One region of the Pseudarthrobacter sp. RHLT3-21 genome, then DNA from elsewhere that is predicted to be linked to it. Evidence: riboswitches for the same ligand, from Rfam matches in the RefSeq annotation. Region 1 holds a riboswitch; each other region holds the start of a gene.
The links. A riboswitch is a leader RNA that binds a small molecule or an ion and turns the genes downstream of it on or off. The one in region 1 is predicted to bind cyclic di-AMP.

Region 1 (6,611 bases):
ACAGTCCGGTGATGGCCAGAACAAGGAACGTTGTGACGGCACCCAGCCATCCGACCGAGCAGATCACATGCACCATCAGGGTGGCTTTACGGAGCCCAGGGGTCATCACTTTCACGGGGTGTGGTTCATCATTCCGCCGCCGCTGAGATGGATGACCGCGAAAGTCACCACAATCAAGGTAGCGGCGACGAGGAAGGCCTTGACCCAGAGGGGCGTTCGGTGCCTGGGGGCTGGGCCGCGCTCCTGCCCTAGTGTGGGCTGGGGTTTGGGTATTGGGCGCTCTGCCATGAGGCTCCTTGTCGGTCGGGGGCGAACATCCTTTTGTAAGACAGTATGTTCTCAGTGTGCCATGTTGTTCAAGGCGTGGCGTGTTGTACGATGCGAGAATGCCAAAGTTATGGGATGAGACTATCGAGACTCATCGCGGCGCCGTCCGGACCGCCATCCTGGACGCCGCAGCGACCCTGGTCGCTGGCCATTCGGCGGCTGCTGTGACGATGTCCGGAATCGCCCAGATGGCCGGTATCGGCCGCGCAACGCTCTATAAGTACTACCCGGATGTCGAGACGATCCTGGCGGCCTGGCATGAGCGTCAGGTCCATGCGCACCTGGAAGTCCTGACCCGGATTAGGGACAGGACGCGGGGCGCCCGCGAGCAGCTTGAAGCCGTGCTGGAGGCCTACGCCTTCCTCTCACACTCCGGGCTCGGAGCAGCCGACGCCGTCGCCCTGCACCAAGGCGCACATATGGGCCCCGCCGAGCGCCACTTGTCCGGATTTCTGACAGAGCTCCTGCGCCAGGGTGCGGAAGCCGGGGTATTCCGGGGGGACGTAGCCGCGGATGAACTCGCCGCGTTCTGCCTTCACGCCCTCGAAGCGTCCGCCGGTCTGACATCGCCGGAGGCCGTTCACCGGCTGGTCAAAGTCACCTTGGCCGGGCTCCACCCGGTGCCCTGAGCAGGCCAACGCTTCCCTGGGACCTGCGCCTGCAGGCAGCCCAGGACCGGCCGCCGCGGTCACCCCGGGCCGTCAGTCTGGGCTTCGATCAAAGGTGAAGCCACAGGCGCACCGGTACATCAGCACGCCCCCGGATGGCTCCGGGGGGTGACTGACCAATGCCTCCGGGAAGAGAAGTACAGGCATTTTGTCGGCCGGGACCAGACGCATAGGCTCACCGCAATGCATGTGGGTGGCCAGCATTCGCCGCAGCTGCGGGTCGTCGACCGGGCTCCCGGACGCGGCACCTATCCCGGCCAAGGTGCCGCCGGCAGGTGGGATGGACCCCTGACGCGGGCCTGAGGGCTGCCTGGGTTTCATTTATTCCTTTCGACGGAAGATGGCGCCACGGTCGCCGAGCGATCCGTGGCGCTGGTCGCGTCCCCACACGGATTAACGATTCGACTGGCACTTTCATCCCCCTGGATGCTCCTGTGGCAGAGCTCAGGGACGCATTGGGGGTGCCTTAAGGCCGGGATGACGCAGGGCAGGCCTTCCCGCGGGTGCCGGAAGGTGTTGGATCTCCGGTCACCGTTGGGTAGGGCCCTGGGGCAGGGTCAGCCGAGCGAGCCGAGAAGGTCGTTGCATGCCTTTTCGCAACGGCGGCAGGCCTCGGCGCAGAGCCGGCAGTGTTCATGCATGCCTGCGTGTTGCTCGCATTCCTCGGCGCAGGCCTTGCAGATGGTGGCGCAGGCCTGCAGCACCGCGCGGGTGACGTTGGCGTCATAGCCGGTGTGGCGGGAGAGGACGTTTGCCGTGGCCGCGCAGATGTCCGCACAGTCAAGATCGGTGCGGATGCATTTGGTCAACTCGGCGACCATGTCTTCGCCGAGACAGGCATCAGCGCAGGCGGTACACACCTGTGAGCAGTCAAAGCAAGCCGCAATGCATTCGGCGAGCATGTGCTGATCGATGCCGCCGAGATCCTTCGGGTACGCATCGAGCATCTTGTGGGTGCTTCCGTGTGTCATTTCTTTCTCTCTTTCCAATACTGAACGGCAGGAACCTGGTGCGGAGACCGGCTGATGTTTTCTGAGGTGCCGGCTGTTTGGCTGATGTTCTTTCTCGGGCCTCCTTCTGATCGCTGAAGGCAGGACCCAAAGGGCGGCCCGCACGCGGTGTTTACGCCAGCCAGGTCGAAGGGTGCCACTTGCAGGCCGTATGGCCTGGCGTTTGCGCGGCCGGACGGGGAGCGTGCGCTTTTATGTCCGACTGACAGACAGTTGAGTTATGGTTAGCGCCTGCCAGCTCAGCGGTGCTTGGGGCCTGTTGGCGATGTGGGGTGCCGGGTGCCGGGCGCGCGGGCCCGTGGAATCAGGTATGAGCGGTCCTGGCCTTGGCTGCGCCGCGTCGGTCACAGCAACGGGCCACGACCGTGGACTGACTGCCCGGGTGCCTCCGGTCTCGTGGCACCCGCTGCGCGGGACCCCGCTGAGCACGTCGGAGGCGGAGTGGGCTCCGACCGGGCTCACTCTGTTCGAACGTCCCCGAGGGTTCTCCTGTCCCCCGGGGATCGCAGTCTCGCGCTGGTGCTGTGCGGCGGCGGAAGGGCTGCGGTCGGACACCCCCACCACGTGGTCTTGTCCATTACAAAAGGCAACTGGCCCGGCCACCAGGAGGACGATCACGAGGCAGGAAAGAACAGCCCGCAGCGCCGCAAGCCTGCGGACCAGCAGTGGAAGCGTGGAACGTTGAAGGGCCATCTGGTCTCTCCTGGGGCAAGTCCCGCCCAGCGTAACCTTCCGGTGCCCCGCCAGTCACCATCCCTTTCCCCTTAATTCCGGAGCGCCTTTGATAACGGATTTGTAACTTAAGCCGACGCTTCGCTAAAGTTGAATAAACACATACCCCCAACGGGTATGGATGTGACCGCTTCGCCAAACCCCGCCGGCGGTCCGTGAACCTGATCTTTCTCAGGCGGGGGCGGAGGACCCACTTTTGGTGCGTAATGATGCACCTTGGGGTGAAGCCGACCTGTGACTGCGCGTCCTGATCGCGTCCTGCAGGGCAGCCGGACAGTCCACTCGTCCGAATCCGACAGCTAACTTCGCCGGCGCCGAGAGGACCACTATCTTGCCTGCCCAGTCAAAACACGGCCGTCGCCGCGCCCTTCCGGCCGCTGCCTCACCACGCCGCCGTCCGTTCTTCCAGGAATCAACGTTCCGGCTACGCGGCCAGCAGTTCGGGGTGACGGCCGCCGTCACGGGAATGATTGCCCTCACTGCTCTGTCCGCGGCGCAGGCTGACTCCGGCAGCCGCGCTACGGCCCAGGACCGGCCAGTGGCCGTGGCAGCCCCGGCTCCGGAAGCGGCGGTCACGGCAGCAGCTGACACTGTTCTCACCTTTGACCGCCCGGAGGTGACCTCCCAGCCTGCGCCTGCGCCCGCTGCCCCGGCGCAGCCCGCTGGGGCGGTCAAGGCACCCGAGGCCGCCCCCGCGCCCGTCCCGGCATCCCCATCCACGGGGTTGCGTGCCCCGCTCGCGTCGATTAACGTCAGTTCCCCCTTCGGCTTCAGAATCAGCCCGATCACCGGGGCCGCAGCTGAAATGCACACCGGGGTCGACCTGACCGGGGCGTGCTCGACGGCGGTCTTCGCCGCCGGTTCCGGCACCGTCACCGAGGCCGGCTGGAGCCCGTACGGCGGCGGCAACCGGATCGTCGTTGATCACGGCAACGGCCTGAAGACCACCTACAACCACCTGGCCAGCATCGGCGTCTCCCTCGGACAGACCGTGGCTCAGGGCCAGCAGATTGCAGGGGTAGGCACAACCGGTGCCTCCACCGGCTGCCACCTTCACTTCGAGGTCATGGTCAACGGCCAGACCGTTGACCCGGCTGCCTTCATCTAAGAGGCCCGGCCCGCAGCCCCTTAGATGGCTGCGCTGACTGCTTGCGCGTGAAAAGCGGCAGCCGGGCGACGAAGCGGTACAGTTGCGGGTGCGTCTGCACCCTGTTTCTCTGCGGTCCTGACGGACCACACTCAGTGCCAGTCATGGTTCCTGGCTCGGGCGGATGACGCACGAGGGCCATCTGCGGGCGCCCACACAACGAGCCGGACAAAGGACTAGACAGTGCAAATCTCAATGGCTGCCGCGGGTCTTTACGCCCTGGCCACGACGCCGGCCCCGGGTCCAGGCAACGAAGGTCTGAGGCCAGGACTGGACGCGGATCAGGTAACTCCCGGATTTCTGGGTTTCGCGATGACGGCGTTCATGGTCATCGCAGTTGTCCTGCTCATGGTTTCCATGACCAGACGAATCCGGCGTGTGCGTTACCGGGCGCAGTTCGAGCAAGGAAGCGAACCCGTTTCGGAAGAAACGGATGATGCCCGCAGCCAGGCTGGGATCAATGAAACCGAGGCGACCAACGGAAGCGGACCGGGCGGCGAGGGCCCCGGACGGGGATGAGCCCGCGGCTCCCGCGGCAGGCCGCCGCGTGGAGTTTATTAGTGAAGCCGTGCTGCATGTGGCCGGACAATGCTGGATCTACGCTCCTGTCGGGGGTCAGCAGGTTCAGCATTGCCGGCAGCCCGGAATACTGGGCGACGGATGCCGCACATTCGGCGCAACCGCCGAGGTGTCTATGGAACTCGCGCCGTTCAGAGGGACTCAGGGCGCCCAGCACTTATGCTCCGGTCCAATCCCCGGTACCTGTCCTCTCCGGTCGGGCTCAAGTTCCTGCTCCTTTCTGAAGGCCATTGTTTTGTCCGCCATGGGACGCCTCCTGGACTTCCGCCGCATGTCTGGAAGGCCCTGCCGCCAGGACCTAATCCCGCGCCATGGCCCCTGTAATGAGGGATTTGAGGATGCTTTGGTCGGCTAGGCCCAGGATCCGCGCCGCGACTCTGCCTTCCCTGTCCAGGACGAGTGTCGAGGGGACGGCCTGGGGTGGAACGTACTGGGCCATGGCCAGCAGGATGCTCCCGTCCTTGTCGTCCATGCTGGGATAGCTGACGCCGAAGGTCCGTTCGAAGGCTGCTGCGGTAGGTTCCTCATCGCGGATGTTTACGCCGAAGAAGGAGACGCCTTGTGCTTTGAACTCATTCGAGAGTGCCTCCAGCCGTGGAGCTTCGAGCCTGCAGGGGGCGCACGCGGCGTACCAAAAGTTCAGGACGATCACTTTTCCGGCCCAGTCACGGGAGTTTACGGCTGTCCCGTCGTACAGTTCGCCGCTCAACACTACAGGGGGCTCCCGCTCGGCTGCAGCGTATTCGGTGACGGAGCCGTCCCCGGCGATGTAGTTTTTGTTGTCCCCGGCTTTGGCCTGCCGGGCCAGGGCGTCGCTGGAGGCGCAGCCGGCAAGGACGCTGATGCCCACGGTGCCCAGAAGTGCCGAGGAGAGGAGGCGCCGCCGAGAAAAGCCCGGCAATCTCTCCGCTGGCCCGGGGGCTACGGTTCGGGGTGTCATGGAGACGTGCTCATACATGGCTGTCCTTTGATAACGGCAACTTCGCGGCTCGGTTGGAACTGGAGGAATACATACCCAACGGGTGTGGGTGCGGCCATTTCGGCGAACCCTGACGGCGATGCCGTAGCGCGCCCCAGGTAGAGAGGACACCCGCGGCGGCCAGAATTGGCCGGGCCGTCCAGCTCAGGGCCCGGGAGGGCAGGATCACGTCGCGGGGCCGGCATGCTCAGGGCTTCTTCGTGTCAGTGCGTCCGGCGAGAATTGCACCGATAAGGATCAGCACGCCACCGGTGGGGTAGCCGATGAAAATATCTTCGGTGAGGCTCGGTCCTTGCCCCGTGGCTGCAAGGTGGGCGATCCAGTGGCTGATGGCGACCAGCGTTCCGGCGACCATGAGGGCCTGTCCGATCCGGACGAACCGCCGGTGCCGGCGGTAGCGTGATTCGGGGTCGGTTGCTTGTTTGGGCTTGTGGAACTTTTTCATGGTTTTCCTCGGGGGTCTTAGCTAGCCGTTGGTTCCGCCAGTGCAGGCGGCGCCGGGTTCGGGTGCGTTCGGGGATTGGGCGTAAGCCCGGATGAAAGCGGGGATGCGCGGGTCTCCGGCGTCCTGCACGCTTAGCTGGGCGCCCCATGCGGTGGCGGTGACCGGGCCGGTCTGGTCTTTGTCCGGGCTGAGAACGACGTAGGGCTTTCCGTCGGCGAGTTCGGTGAGCTTGGTTAGCTCTGCCGTTGGCACGTCGGGGTTGTAGCTGAGCCACACGGCGCCGTGTTCGAGGGAGTGCACCGCGCGTTGTTCGTTGACCGGATCGGTGTAGACCCCGCAGTTGATCCAGACCGGCGCATGATCGCCTCCTGCGCCCGGTTTCTGCGGGTAGTCGACGGCGTCCTGGACGTGGTTGCGGGAGAGGCCGGCGAAGGTCTGGATCCCCTCGATGGGTCTTTTCGCAGCCTCCGCGGCTGCGTTCTTTTCCTGGACCGAGGTGGTGACGGTGAAGGCAACGGCGGTAATGATGAGCGCCAGGACCAGCCCGAAACTGCCGTAGACCAAGAGGTTCCATTTGCGTTGCTTGGCCTTCTGCTGTGCCCGGACGGCGGCCAGGTCGGCGCGTCGCTTTCCGGCGTTACTCATATGTGTGTCCTTTCGGTGGGTGCATCAGGATTCTGCCGCAGATCGGGCGAGCGGGTTTCGACTTCGGAGCGCGGCCGGG
Region 2 (6,611 bases), on a different contig from region 1:
AGGACTAGATCGAGTATTCCGGAGCGGCCCAGACAATAACTTCGGGGTGCTCGTAGAAGCGGTAGCCCTGGCCGCGGACGGTGCGGACGGTGTTGGCGAGGCGGCCCAGCTTGGAGCGGAGGCGGCGGATGTGGACGTCGATGGTGCGCTCGTTGGGGACTTCCTCGGCGTTGCGCCACAGGCCCTCGAGCAATTCATCGCGGCCAACCGTGCGGGTGCCGTTTTCCACCAGGTAGTTCAGGAGTTCGAATTCCTTGAAGGTCAGGTTCAGGGATTCGCCGTCAAGGTGGACTTCGCGGCGGGCAAGGTCGATCAGGACGCCGGACGGGCGCGGATCCTGGGGCTGCTGCAGCCGCGCAGTCTCGCTACGCTTCTGTGCGTTCACGGTGGGGTCGCCAAAGGTGGAACGGACGACGTCGAGCGCGGAACCGGGAGTGCCGGCCGGGGCCACGGCCACGGCCGCGTAGCTTTCGGCACCGGTCACGAGTGACTGTGCGTAAGCGCGGATTTCCTGGGCAAGTTTGGCAATGGAGGTTCCGGCAGCCGCTGCGGTTTCCTCGTCGATGCCCATGTAGAGGACAAATCCCCGGGCCACGGTGTCGTTGGCGACGGGCCGAACGGCGTTTGGCCCCGCGACAACTGGAGTAGGCGCGGTCAGCGGGGCGGCTTCGGCAGGCTGGACAGCGCGGAGCTGGCCGTAGGAATTGGGGTTGTAGCCCTGGGGTGCGTAGCCGGGGGCAGGAAAGCTGGCGCCGGGGGCAGCCGGGGCGAACGCCGGTCGGGCACCGAACCCCTGCCGAAGGCCGGAAGCCTGGCCTGCCTTGCCTGCGTTACGGACGGAGATGTGGACGTATCCGGATGCAACTGACATGAATGCTTACCTCAATGTGAATGGCCGTCATCGCGGCTCGAATGCTGATTGTCCCCGCAATGAGATCTGGGGAGGGCGCCCGACGCTGGGCTGGGGGAATGCCTAGGAACTTCGTGGGGTCTGAAGGTCAGGCGTGCATTCGGCAACAGCGCATGTCCGCAGCAGCGGATGTGCTGGGCCAATATTCTGCGGCTGCAGGTGCTGTTGAGTTCTTGTTCACAATTCAAAGTGTGCAACGTAACAATGGAAACTTGCAAGTAACAATGGGTGCCTTGTTCCGCATACTGAGACAGAATGCGGTTTTGTGTTACAGATCACCATTCTGAAATGGCGGCAAAACGGGAGCTGCTGTCCCCCAAGGGTGTGCAAATAGGCGCTGACGGCGAACAATCTTCGCCTTTTCGCAATACTGAGCCCTTGAAATTCACCCTGGCATGGCTTGCCGAAATTGCTTGTTGCCTTTTGCCGCCTGTCCAGCGGAAACGGCTCCGGCCCGCGCATTATCGGCACCCATCTCCCCCCACTCAGCTCGCTAGGCTGGGATTCACAGCGTGCACACAGGAACCCCATAGCGCGGGCTAACCGAATGATCGGAGAGTTGTCCCATGGCCACTTCGCACTCCATGACCAACAACCTTCCGCAACTGACCCACCCGGACGGCTCCCCCATCCGCGCCCTGGTGGTTGACGACGAACTCAGCCTTTCCGAACTCATGAGCATGGGGCTGCGCATGGCCGGATGGTCCGTTGCCGTGGCTTCGGATGGCCCGGAGGCCGTCAAGCTTGCCAAGGAGTTCCGCCCGGACGTCCTGGTGCTGGACGTGATGCTGCCAGGGTTCGACGGCGTTGAGCTGCTGGGCAGGATCCGCGCCTTCACGCCGGAGGTACCCGCGCTTTTCCTGACCGCCAAGGACGCCGTCCAGGACAGGATCGTGGGCCTGGCGGCCGGCGGGGACGATTATGTGACCAAGCCCTTCAGCATGGAGGAGGTCCTGCTGCGGCTGCACCGCCTGGTTCAGCGGTCCGGCGTTGCCGCGACGACCACTGCCGAACTGGTGGTGGGCGATCTGGTGCTCAACATCGACACCCGCGAAGTGACCCGTGCGGGCGATGACCTCCAGCTCACAACCACCCAGTTCGAGCTGCTCCGGTACCTCATGGAGAACCCCAAACGCGTGATCAGCAAGGCCCAGATCCTGGACCGCGTCTGGAAATATGACTTCGGCGGCCAGGCCAACATCGTGGAGCTCTACATCTCCTACCTGCGGAAGAAAGTGGATGCAGTGCACCCGCCCATGATCCATACCGTGCGGGGCGCCGGCTACGTCATCAAGCCGGCCGAGTAGCAGCTCCATGTCCGCCCGACGGCCCGCCAATCCGCTCTACGTGCGCAGCTGGCGGAAGCCTGACACGTGGCATCTGCGCACCCGCCTGATCCTGTTGGCCATGACGTTGCTGGTGGCCATCTGCGGCGCCGTTGGCCTGTTCAGCTATGCGTCGATGGATTCCTTTCTCACCGGCCAGCTGGATGACCAGCTGAGCCAGGCCGCCAAACGCTCGAACGATCCGGGCCGCCCGCCCCTGGGCGGATTCAACGGCAGGCCGGACCCGCTCGACTCCCGCGGGCAGAGTGTCGGAACGCTGAATGCACGGATCCTGAAAGGCCAGATCAACAGTGGCGGCTTCCTGGACTCGGACACCACACGCCTGGCCCTCGATGCCGAAGACAAGCAAACCCTGCTGGCCCTGACGCAGAACGGCATTCCCGTGGACCGCTCGCTGTCCAACGGGGATTACCGGATTGTGGCCGTGGAAACCGGCTACGGCGATGTCCTCGTCACGGGACTTCCGCTCGCGGCCAAGGAGAGCACGCTGGCGTCGCTGGTCTGGACTTTTGTGTTCGTTTCCCTTGGCGGCCTGGTGCTGATCGGGCTGGCAGGAACCGTGCTCATCCGGCGCACCATGAAGCCGTTGGAGCAGCTTTCCGAGGTTGCAACCCGGGTGGCCCGGCTCCCGCTGGATGCGGGCGAGGTGGCACTCGCGGTGCGCGTCCCGCCGTCGAACTCCAACCCCGGAACCGAAGTGGGCAGCGTAGGACACGCCCTCAATCTGAGGCTTGATAACGTCGCCAGTGCACTCGAAGCGCGGCAGCGGAGCGAGACCAAGGTGAGGCAGTTCGTTGCGGACGCGTCCCATGAACTGCGCACCCCGCTGACCGCCATCCGCGGGTACACGGAGCTGATGCGGATGACCGAGGACTTCACGCCGGACGGCCGGAAATCCCTGGCCCGCGTACAGAGCCAGTCCGAACGCATGACCACCCTGGTGGAGGACCTGCTCCTGCTGGCCCGGCTCGATGAGGGGCGGCCCCTGAAACTCAGCGAAGTGGACCTCACACAGCTTGTGATCGAAACCGTCAGCGACGAGAAAGTCATCGCCCCGGACCACCACTGGCGCCTCAAACTGCCTGACGAGCCGCTCGCCGTCACCGGGGATGCGTCCCAACTGCGTCAGGTGCTGGTCAACCTGCTCTCCAATGCGCGCAAGCACACGCCGCCCGGGACCACGGTGGTCACCGCTGTGATGAGGTCTTCCGATGGCAGCGCGGCGGTGACGGTAACGGAAGACGGCGGAGGCATCCCTGCGGAGTTCGTGGACCATGTTTTCTCCCGGTTTGCCCGCGCAGACGCGGCCCGCAAGGGCACGGCCTCGGGCGCCGGGGCGTCGGAGGGCACCAGTGGCCTGGGCCTGTCCATTGTCCAGTCCATCATGGAAGCCCACGGCGGGAGCGTGAAAGTGACATCGCGGGCCGGGCGGACAGAGTTCGCCTTGCTCCTCCCTGCCGGCGCCATGGCGCGACCAGCCGACGCCCGGGCGCAGCAAGGCGACACGCCGTCGTCGTGATTCCTGTTACCAAAATGTGACTTAAGCTTCCAGCTCCTGTAGCGTCGAACGGGTGCGGATCCCGTTCGGGCCGCATATCCGGATGACGCCAAGCTCTGCCGCTTCCCGGATTCCGTTTTCAGAGGCAGAGGCGGGGGACCCACCGTCCCGGGCACCAAGTGCCCTTTGGGGTTAAGCCAACACGTGATTGTGCCGTGTGGCCGGATGCCCTCATCCGAACCCGACAGCTAACTCCGCAGGTGTGAGAGGCGATCCATCATGTCTGAATCCAAGGTACAAACGCGCCCGCAGGGCGATCCAAAGTCCGACAGCCACCGCAAGCAGACCCGCTTCGGTGCAGCAATGTCCCCCCTGTCCAAGGTTGCCCGGATTCCCTCCGTGGGCCAGCGCGCCGCGGTGTTCGCCACGGCGTGCGCCCTGCTGATCGGAGTCAGCGCCGCTGGACACGCTTCCGAGTCTGCATCGCTTGCGGCCAGCGCGGACCAGGCCGCCGAAGAAACCGGCGCCCAGTCGAAGCTGAGCTTCGAAGCAGCCCAGCTCCAGCCGCCGGCCGCCCCGGAAGCTGCACCGGCCGAGATGAACGTCGCACCCCAGGCTGCCGACCCGGCACCTGCCCCGGCCCCAGAGGCCGCTCCGGCTCCTGCTCCCGAGCCCGCTCCTGCCCCTGTTGTGGCCGTCGATGACCCGGCAGGGGCACAAGCCTATGCAGCCGGCCAGCTGGCGACCTACGGCTGGTCCGCTGACCAGATGCAGTGCCTGCAGACGCTGTGGACCAAGGAATCCGAATGGACCACCACGGCCACCAACGCCAGCAGCGGCGCGTACGGCATCGTCCAGTCGCTGCCCGCTGAGAAGATGGCGAGCGCCGGCGCGGACTACCTCACCAACTACCGCACGCAGATCAACTGGGGCCTGAACTACATTCAGGAGCGCTACCAGTCACCGTGCGGCGCGTTGAACTTCCACCTGTCGCACAAATGGTACTAAGCCGACTCCCCCGCGCCGACTCCCCGCGCCGGGGCTTCCCGGCGTGGCGGTCAGGGGTTCGGCGGTCAGGGGTTTCCTGCCCAGCGGCTCCAGGCCATACTTGGGCCATGAAATTCACCACCACCATCCTGGGCAGCGGCAACAAGGCGGGCATCGAGGTTCCGGAGGTGGTCATCTCGGCGCTCGACGCAGGCAAGCGTCCGCCGGTTGTGGTGACCATCAACGGCAAGAGCTACCGGAGCAGCATCGCGGTCATGGGCGGACAGAACCTGATTGGGGTGAGCACCGCCAACCGGGAATTCACCGGAGTTGCCGCTGGCGACACCGTCGAGGTGGACGTGGAACTGGACACCCAGCCGCGCATCATCGAGGTCCCCGACGATCTGGCCGCAGCCCTGGCCGCCGAACCCGAAGCGCAGGCGTTCTATGCCGCGCTGAACTACAGCGCCCAGCGCCGGTACGTGGAGCCAATCGGCGATGCCAAGACGGACGAAACCCGGGCCCGGCGGATCACGAAGGTGGTCGCCGACCTCAAAGCCGGAAAGAAATAACCGGCTGTCCCCCGGCCACAGAGGCGGTCACGGCACTGTAGTCCGGGATGTGGAGCACGCCGGCCGGCAATTCGCCCGTATTGGGACCCACGGCCACCGTCCGGATCCCCGCGGCAACACCTGCTGCGATCCCTGCGGGCGCATCTTCGAACACCACGGCATCCTCCGGCTTCACGCCCAGCAGCGCGGCTGCCTTCAGATACCCTTCCGGGTGCGGTTTGCCCCGTGTGACCAGTTCCGCTGTCACGGCCGTGGCCGGCATGGCCAGTCCCGCGGCGTCCATGCGGATGTCCGCCAGGGTCCTGTCCGCTGAGGTCACCAGCGCCACTGCCTCGGCCGGGAGGCTGCGGAGCAGCTCGGCAGCCCCCGGCAACGCGACGATACCGGCAGTCCGCGCCCTTTCCATGGCGCCGAGTTCCGCGGTGAGCGCCGCGACGTCGGCTCCGGCCGGCGCGAACCGGCGCACGGTGTCGGCGGCCTGGATGCCGTGCGAAGTGCGCAGGATTTCGTCGATGTCCAGACCGTACCGGGCAGCGAATTCTCCCCATACCTCTTCGACAACTGCCGTGGAGTCCACCAGCGTGCCGTCCATGTCGAAAAGGACGGCCCGGCAGGTCAGCGTTCGCGTCGCGGCAGGTGTTCGCGTGGCGGCAGGTGTGGGGATGTTCATGCTGCCTATCTTGCCTTAGGCGTCGCGACCTTAGGTGTCACGGGCCTAGGCGTCACGGCCCGGGATGTACTGCACCGCCCACTTGTTGCCGTCGGGATCGGCGAAATAGACGAAGTGCCCCCAGTCCTGCACGTCAATGTCACTCACCTCCACACCGTTGCCCTTGAGGTGGTCGTGGGCGGCCTGGATGTCGCTGACCACCATCTGCAGGCTTGGGGCCGTACCCGGAGGGGCGTCATTGAGGCCCTCGCCAATACAAATGGAGCAGGCGGATCCCGGCGGGGTCAGTTGGACGAAGCGGATGCCATCCATGGGCCGCTCGTCGAAATCCGGGTTGAATCCAACTTTGTTGACGTAGAAATCCTTGGCGCGGTCCACGTCGGATACGGGCACAAAAACGAGTTCAAGTTTCCAGTCCATTCGCCACAGGCTAACGGCGGCGGCGGGAAAGCGGAAGACCTAAGTCCTGGAACAGCCCCGTACTAGCCGGCGATGCCGTACAGGCGGTCGCCGGCGTCGCCCAGCCCGGGAACGATGTAGGACTTCTCGTCGAGCCGTTCGTCAATGGAGGCCAGCACGATGGTCACATTGGCCTCGGCAAGCTCCTCTTCGAGCTTGGCCAGGCCTT
Region 3 (6,611 bases), on a different contig from region 1:
AACACGGCTGCTCATCGGCAACCGGGTCCCCGAAGGTGCCACACCCGTGGCCCAGGCCTATGCCGGCCACCAGTTCGGCGGCTACTCACCCCTGCTCGGCGATGGTCGGGCCCTCCTGCTGGGTGAGGTCACGGACAGCCATGGGCGGCTTCGGGACATCCACCTTAAGGGCTCCGGCCGGACACCGTTCGCCCGCGCGGGTGACGGTCTCGCCGTCGTCGGTCCCATGCTGCGCGAGTACGTCGTCAGTGAAGCCATGCACGCCATGGGCATCCCCACCACGAGGTCCCTCGCCGTGGTGGCCACGGGCCGGCCCGTCCGCCGCGAAACCATACTGCCCGGGGCGGTGCTTACCCGGGTGGCGAGCAGCCACCTGCGAGTTGGCAGCTTCCAGTTCGCCCGCGTCAATGGCGACACGGACCTCCTGCGCCGCCTGGCCGATCATGCCATCAGCCGCCATTACCCGGACGCCGCGCTCGCCGACAAGCCCTATCTCGCGTTCCTCGATGCGGTCATAGCCGCCCAGGCGTCCCTGGTGGCGCAATGGATGCTGGTGGGCTTCGTCCACGGCGTGATGAACACCGACAACATGACCATCTCCGGCGAGACCATCGACTACGGTCCGTGTGCGTTTATGGACGCCTTTAACCCCGGCGCGGTCTACAGCTCCATCGACGCGGACGGACGCTACGCCTACGCCAACCAGCCGGTCATTGCCGAGTGGAACCTCACCCGGCTTGCCGAAGCACTCCTGCCCCTGCTCCATGAAGACCAGGATCAGGCTGTGGCGCTCGCCGTGGAGTCCCTCGGCGCCTTCCGTACGCTGTACAGCGCGGCCTGGTCAGCCGGCATGAAATCCAAGCTTGGGCTGCGCGCGGACACGCACGACGACGTCGCGTCGCCTCTGGTGAACGGTGTGCTGGCCCTGCTCCAGGAAGGTCAGGTGGATTACACGTCCTTCTTCCGGAGCCTTGGTTCGGCGGCCCGCGGCACCCCGGAAACTGCCCGGGCCATGTTCGCGGACCCGGGAGCCTTCGACGCCTGGGCCGCACCGTGGCTGGCCCTGGTGCCGGATGCGGACCTGATGGACCGGACCAACCCCGTCTACATCCCTAGGAACCACCTGGTGGAGGAGGCCCTTGACGCTGCTATTGCAGGCGACCTGGACCCCTTCAACGTCCTGGTGGACGTCCTTGCGGATCCGTACACGCCGCGGCCCGGCCTGGAACGCTACGCAGGCCCCGCCCCTGAAGCCTTCGGGAGCTACCGGACCTTCTGCGGGACCTAAGCGAACACAAGGGGTGGACGACGGCGGCACGCGGCTGGGTGCCGCCCGCCGCCGTCGTGCACGCCCGGATCACGCTACGCGGACGAAGGACGCTCCGGCGAGCCAGCTGATGGAGTGGACTTCGGTTTTGTAACCGTCCACCCCGCCACTGACAACCTGGCCGTTGCCGGCGTAGACGCCCACATGGCCGGCCGTGATGACCAGGTCACCGGCGGCAGGCGTGCCCACCGCCGTGCCGTACTGGTAGAACTGGCCCGGCGCCAGGTCTCCCACGCTCTTACCGACCGAGCGCAGCGCTTTCTCCACCATGGCAGTGCAGTCCTGCTGGAGGCCGAGCTGAGAATTGGCGGAAGCCAGGATGGCCGCGCCGACTGAGCCGGCGGGCGCCTGGGCCGCCGGTGCGGACGTTGACGCCAGCTGGATGCCGGTGTTGGTGGGGGCGGCCGGGGCCGCCGCGGCCTTCGCCACCGGGGCCGGTGCGGTGTAGCCGGCGCCGGGGATCCGGATCTGGTCGCCGGGGTAGATGATGCTGCTCAGCGAGAGTCCATTGGCGGCAAGGACGTCGTTGAGCGGGACGCCATTGGTGGCGGAAATCTGGCCCAGTGTTTCACCCGAAACGACGGTGTGGACGTTGGCCGCGGCGGGGGCCGCCGCAGCGGTGGCCTGAGCAGTAGCGGCCGGAGCCGCTGCACTGGTTTGGCCCTGGACCTGGGCAGTCCCGGAATTATCAGGGCCATGGACACCGGCCTGAGCCGGGACGCCGACGCTGAAAAGGATGCCGGACGCTGCAACAGCCACAAGGGCCGGGCGGCCGAACGTCAGGGCGCGCGCTTTGGCCGTGGAAGACAGGCCGACAAGCACGGTTGAGCGGTTAGAAACCGCACGATGGCGTGCGGAAGTGAAATTCTTGGACACGGTTGATCGCCTCTCCCATGCCTGCGGGGTGAGCTGTCGGGTTCGGGTCGGAGACACCCGGCCGGTAACGCCACCGCACGGGACGGAGCGACACCGACTTAACCCCAAGGCTTTGAAAAAGCCGTGGAAACGTGGTTCCCCCGTCCCTGCCAGTTGGAAAGTGACTGGATCCCGGTCAGCGGCAGGGCTCGGCATGCTGGCGGGAATGTCCCGGCTTGAGCCAGGCCACCGCTCGACCATAACTTCTGCTCGGCGGCAATGTCACATTCCGGTAACGGAATGTACGCGTGAAATTCACCTGTGGTTCTGCCCGGATTCCCTGCTCCTCGCTAACGATGTTGCAGGTCAGCCCCCGTAATCCGTATATGCCCGGTAAGCTCACCAACTATGTCCCGGATTGTTCAAAAAATGCGGCTGCCCGCCCTCGCAGGCGTGCTGGCGGTCGCCCTGGTGGGGTCGGCTGCGCCGCTTCCCTCACATGCCGCCGACGACGCGCCGCCGGGCGGCTATCCCTCGTGGCAGGACGTGCAGAACGCCAAGCAAAGCGAGGCCGGAAAAGCGGCAGAGGTCACCAGGATCAACGGGTTGCTGGGCGGGCTCCAGACCGAAGCGGAGGCGCTGGGCAATGCGGCCGTAACGTCCGCCGCGGAGTACGCCTTGGCCGAAGCGGCGCTTCAGGCCGCCACCTCCACCGTGGACGCCCTGACCGCCCAGACCGCACGCGCCGCGGCCGACCTGGGAAAGTACAAGAAAGAAATCGGTGCCCTGGCGGCCCAGTCGTACAAGACCGGTGGCACCAACATGGGCTTCTTCGTTGCCCTCGACGCCGTGCAGAACAACAGCATCCAAGGCCTGAATATCGTCCAGATCGTCAGCGACAAGACTGCTGCCCTGGTAAACAAATCCGCAGCCGCCGAACGCATTTCCCGCGCCCTCGCTGATCAGGAACAGGCCGCCAGGGCCGAGCGCGAGCGCCTGTCCGGCGAAGCCAGAACCAAGCTCGACGCCGCCCAGTCCGCCCAGCAGGCCATGTCCCGGCAGATCGCGGAGCAGCAGGAACACGGCCAGGAACTGACAGCGCAGTTGGCCTCCCTCAAGGGCACCACCGCTGCGGTGGAGGGGGAATTCCGGCAGGGCCAGGCGGCGTTGGCCGCGTACGAAACGGCGCAGGCCGCCAAGCGGGCCGCGGCGCAGGAACAGGCACGCCAACAGGCGGAGGCGGCAGCCAAGGCAGCTGCCCTCGCCGCTGCGCAGAAGCCGGCTCCGGCCCCACCGGCTGTACCGGGAGTGCCCGCCCCCGCTCCTGTCCCGAGCCCGACGCCGGCCCCGCCGCCCGTCGTCGTCGTGCCTTCCGTGCCGGGCGGCGCCGTGAACGATCCCGTCGGCGCAAAAAACTACGCGGCCGGGCAGCTGGCTGCCTACGGCTGGGGCCAGGACCAGTTCCAGTGCCTGGCATCACTGTGGACCAAGGAGTCCAACTGGCTGACCACCGCCACCAACCCCTACTCGGGCGCATACGGGATCGCCCAGGCGCTGCCGGCCAGTAAGTATGGGACGGCCGGCGGCGACTGGCTCACCAGTTACCGGACCCAGGTCAATTGGGGACTGTCGTACATCGCGGACCGCTACGGGTCACCATGCGGCGCGTGGAGCCATTCCGTGGCCAATAACTGGTACTGACCTGTAGGGACCGCAGCCGGGTTACGTTCCGGAGGCTTTGGCGAATTCCGCGGCGCTGAAGAATTCAATGCCGACGAAGGCTTCATCCCCGTCCACCCAGGCGTCATGCCCTGGTGGAATGGTGTAGGAATCGCCGGCGCTGATGTTGATCCGGTTGCCATCGGTGGTCTCGACGTTGAGGGCACCGGAAACGCAGTATCCGACGTGGTTGTTCTGGCAGGACTCGGTTTGGACCACCGGCTTGATGCAGTCCGACCAGCGCCAGCCGGGACTGAACGTCAACCGGCCAACCGTGTAGTCGCCCAGGTTGACGACGTCCACTTCCGTTTTCTCCGGCCGGCGCTTCTCATCCGGTGTGTTGTGGGACTTGACTGCCAGCTCGGTGACGATGTTTGTAGGCATGGCACGCAGACTTTCTCTGTGGAGTTTGTGTCTATCAGCTGTCTGTCCTTGGCGGCCAGACGGCATCTGAGGCGCTTACGATTGCCAGCATCCTCCCGCCGGCGGCGCTTGTCGAGACCTAAACCACTAGGCTTTTCCCATGCCCGATTTTGAACGGTTCCGGGTCCTGCTGGAGGAAGAGCGCACCCGGAAACTCGCGCTCCTCCCCGCCCTCCGCGCCGACATCTCATCAGCCAACGCCGCCCGCCAGGATTCCAACGTGGACGACGAACACGACCCCGAGGGCGCCACCATTGCGTTTGAGCTGTCGCAGGCATCGGCGCTCCTGCAGCAGAGCAGCTCGGGCCTTGACCAGGCGGACGCGGCCCTGGCTCGGATTGCGGCTGGTACCTACGGCATATGCGCCGTGTGCGGGGACTCCATTGCGGAGGGACGGCTCGAAGCCCGGCCGTCGACGCCGTTTTGCATCCTCCACGCCGCTGCCGGCCGGCAGGGACGGTAGCGGGCGCCATGAACCAAAGCACCGTGAACGAGAGGGTGCAGGAGGCTGCCGGCTTCATCGACGCCACCCTGCAGAACGAGGGCACCTGGTACCGGGCGGAAGATGTGGAGTCCCGGGTGGGCGGGGCACTGGGGTCCTACGGATCGTCCGTCGGAGCCGTACGCGGCACTGTCCGCGACGCCGGGAGGAAGTTCCAGGAGCTTGACCACGATGAGGTGACCCATTTGGCATCGCTCCTCTGGGGCCGGCCGGGTCCCGGCAGGCGGCCGATCTATGAGCGCCGGCTCGCCGCCGTTGTGCTGCTGCAGTCCCGGGTGGCGCTCCTCCGCCATTCTGACCTGACCAGGCTGGAGGGCTTCATCAGATCCGCGCATACGGCCGAGTTGGTGGACCCCCTGATTGGCGACGTTGTGGTGCCGCTGCTCCGGGGGCTGGGTGGCAGCGACCGCCAGCGCGCCGTCGTCGTCATCACCCGCTGGCACCAGGACCCCGACGACGCGCTCCGCCATGCTGCTCAGCTCCTCGCTCAGGGAACCGACCTGCAGCGCATTTCCGGGAACCGCGACCAGGGAAGAGTTTGACCCCTGTTCCAGGGGCGCTGTCAGCCGTACTCTGGGGCTGGAGGTGATTGCCATGGAGGCAATGCAGGGCGACAGGATCATCGTCCGGGGAAGGACCGTCGGATCCTCAGACCGGCACGGGATAATCGTCGAGGTACGTGGTCAGGAAGGCCATCCGCCCTACCTGGTCCGCTTCGACGACGGACACGAAACCGTCATGTACCCCGGCGGTGATTTCGCCGTCGAACGCGGTCACGGGGCCCAAACAGGCTAACGCGCGGCCGACGCCTGCGCGTCAGGGCCACCGGGCACCTGTCAGACTGAAGGAATGGATCACTCCTTGGCTGCCACGTCCCCTGATGCGAACCTCACGTTTCCGCCGGTCCGGACCGGTCCGCGGGACCCCGGTGACGCGTGGGTGGATGGCGGCCGCGGCAAGTTCTGGGGCAGGTTCGGTGCCGCCGGCGTCCTGGCCTATGACCCCGGCAAGGGCGTTCTCCTGCAGCACCGCGCCCTGTGGAGCCACAACGGTGGTACCTGGGGACTGCCCGGCGGAGCATTGCACCAGGGCGAGGACGCCGTCACCGGGGCCCTGCGCGAGGCGCACGAAGAAGCCGCTGTGCCGGCCGCGGATGTGAGCGTCCTCTTCACGTCTGTGCTGGACTTTGGCTACTGGTCCTACACCACCGTTATTGTGCTGGTGACCGCGCCTTTTGAGCCCGTGATCAGCGATCCGGAGAGTCTCGAACTCCAGTGGGTTCCATTGGACGACGTGGACCTGAAGGAGCTCCATCCCGGTTTTGCGGCATCGTGGCCTGACCTGCGGACGCGCATGCTGGAACTTTCTGCCCAGCGGAGTCAATAGACCCCGGAGGTCATTTCGTGCGATTGCGGCCACGCGGCGCCTGCTGAATTTTGCCGACAGACCGTCAGTATATTAGGTTAGTCTTACCTAAGTGCGGTGCGCCATGATGGTGTTCCGAACCCCTGCTGCGCGTGAGGAAGAATATGACCGCCCCGCTCTCCGTGTTGCTCAAACAGTCCACCAGCGCGGCCCACGAAGAGGCCGAGTCGTCCCCGTTTATGGGCGACCTGCTCGAGGGCAGGCTGGATGTGACCTCCGTTGCGTCCCTCACTGCCCAGCTGTACACGGTGTACGGTGCCATGGAGTCGGTGGCGCGGTCCGAGTACGGTGCTGATCCGCTGCTGGCAGGGTTCCTGGACCCCGCCCTGGAACGGACGGCGGCCCTCGAGGCGGACATGG

Region 2: another riboswitch for cyclic di-AMP. It lies ahead of AC50YA_RS11940 (aggregation-promoting factor C-terminal-like domain-containing protein); the one in region 1 lies ahead of AC50YA_RS18815 (M23 family metallopeptidase).
Region 3: another riboswitch for cyclic di-AMP. It lies ahead of AC50YA_RS16120 (LysM peptidoglycan-binding domain-containing protein); the one in region 1 lies ahead of AC50YA_RS18815 (M23 family metallopeptidase).

The regions. Positions count from the first base shown of each region.
Region 1 is NZ_JBWZCI010000023.1:18,923-25,533, reverse strand. Features, by position in the region: gene AC50YA_RS18835 (DUF2269 domain-containing protein) at 1-115, opposite strand, end outside; gene AC50YA_RS18830 (hypothetical protein) at 112-288, opposite strand; gene AC50YA_RS18825 (TetR/AcrR family transcriptional regulator) at 387-956, shown strand; gene AC50YA_RS18820 (four-helix bundle copper-binding protein) at 1,553-1,966, opposite strand; cyclic di-AMP (ydaO/yuaA leader) riboswitch at 2,888-3,063, shown strand; gene AC50YA_RS18815 (M23 family metallopeptidase) at 3,069-3,845, shown strand; gene AC50YA_RS18810 (hypothetical protein) at 4,068-4,403, shown strand; gene AC50YA_RS18805 (anti-sigma factor family protein) at 4,342-4,620, opposite strand; gene AC50YA_RS18800 (TlpA family protein disulfide reductase) at 4,762-5,421, opposite strand; gene AC50YA_RS18795 (hypothetical protein) at 5,630-5,887, opposite strand; gene AC50YA_RS18790 (thioredoxin-like domain-containing protein) at 5,909-6,532, opposite strand; gene lgt (prolipoprotein diacylglyceryl transferase) at 6,529-6,611, opposite strand, start outside.
Region 2 is NZ_JBWZCI010000009.1:80,203-86,813, forward strand. Features, by position in the region: gene AC50YA_RS11925 (winged helix-turn-helix domain-containing protein) at 5-871, opposite strand; gene AC50YA_RS11930 (response regulator transcription factor) at 1,477-2,217, shown strand; gene AC50YA_RS11935 (sensor histidine kinase) at 2,225-3,775, shown strand; cyclic di-AMP (ydaO/yuaA leader) riboswitch at 3,876-4,028, shown strand; gene AC50YA_RS11940 (aggregation-promoting factor C-terminal-like domain-containing protein) at 4,034-4,762, shown strand; gene AC50YA_RS11945 (DUF1905 domain-containing protein) at 4,870-5,313, shown strand; gene AC50YA_RS11950 (HAD-IA family hydrolase) at 5,294-5,983, opposite strand; gene AC50YA_RS11955 (VOC family protein) at 6,029-6,403, opposite strand; gene upp (uracil phosphoribosyltransferase) at 6,466-6,611, opposite strand, start outside.
Region 3 is NZ_JBWZCI010000016.1:75,054-81,664, reverse strand. Features, by position in the region: gene AC50YA_RS16125 (protein adenylyltransferase SelO) at 1-1,288, shown strand, start outside; gene AC50YA_RS16120 (LysM peptidoglycan-binding domain-containing protein) at 1,358-2,149, opposite strand; cyclic di-AMP (ydaO/yuaA leader) riboswitch at 2,207-2,379, opposite strand; gene AC50YA_RS16115 (aggregation-promoting factor C-terminal-like domain-containing protein) at 2,591-3,883, shown strand; gene AC50YA_RS16110 (cupin domain-containing protein) at 3,905-4,285, opposite strand; gene AC50YA_RS16105 (TraR/DksA family transcriptional regulator) at 4,425-4,787, shown strand; gene AC50YA_RS16100 (DNA alkylation repair protein) at 4,796-5,368, shown strand; gene AC50YA_RS16095 (DUF1918 domain-containing protein) at 5,421-5,621, shown strand; gene AC50YA_RS16090 (NUDIX domain-containing protein) at 5,676-6,212, shown strand; gene AC50YA_RS16085 (biliverdin-producing heme oxygenase) at 6,356-6,611, shown strand, end outside.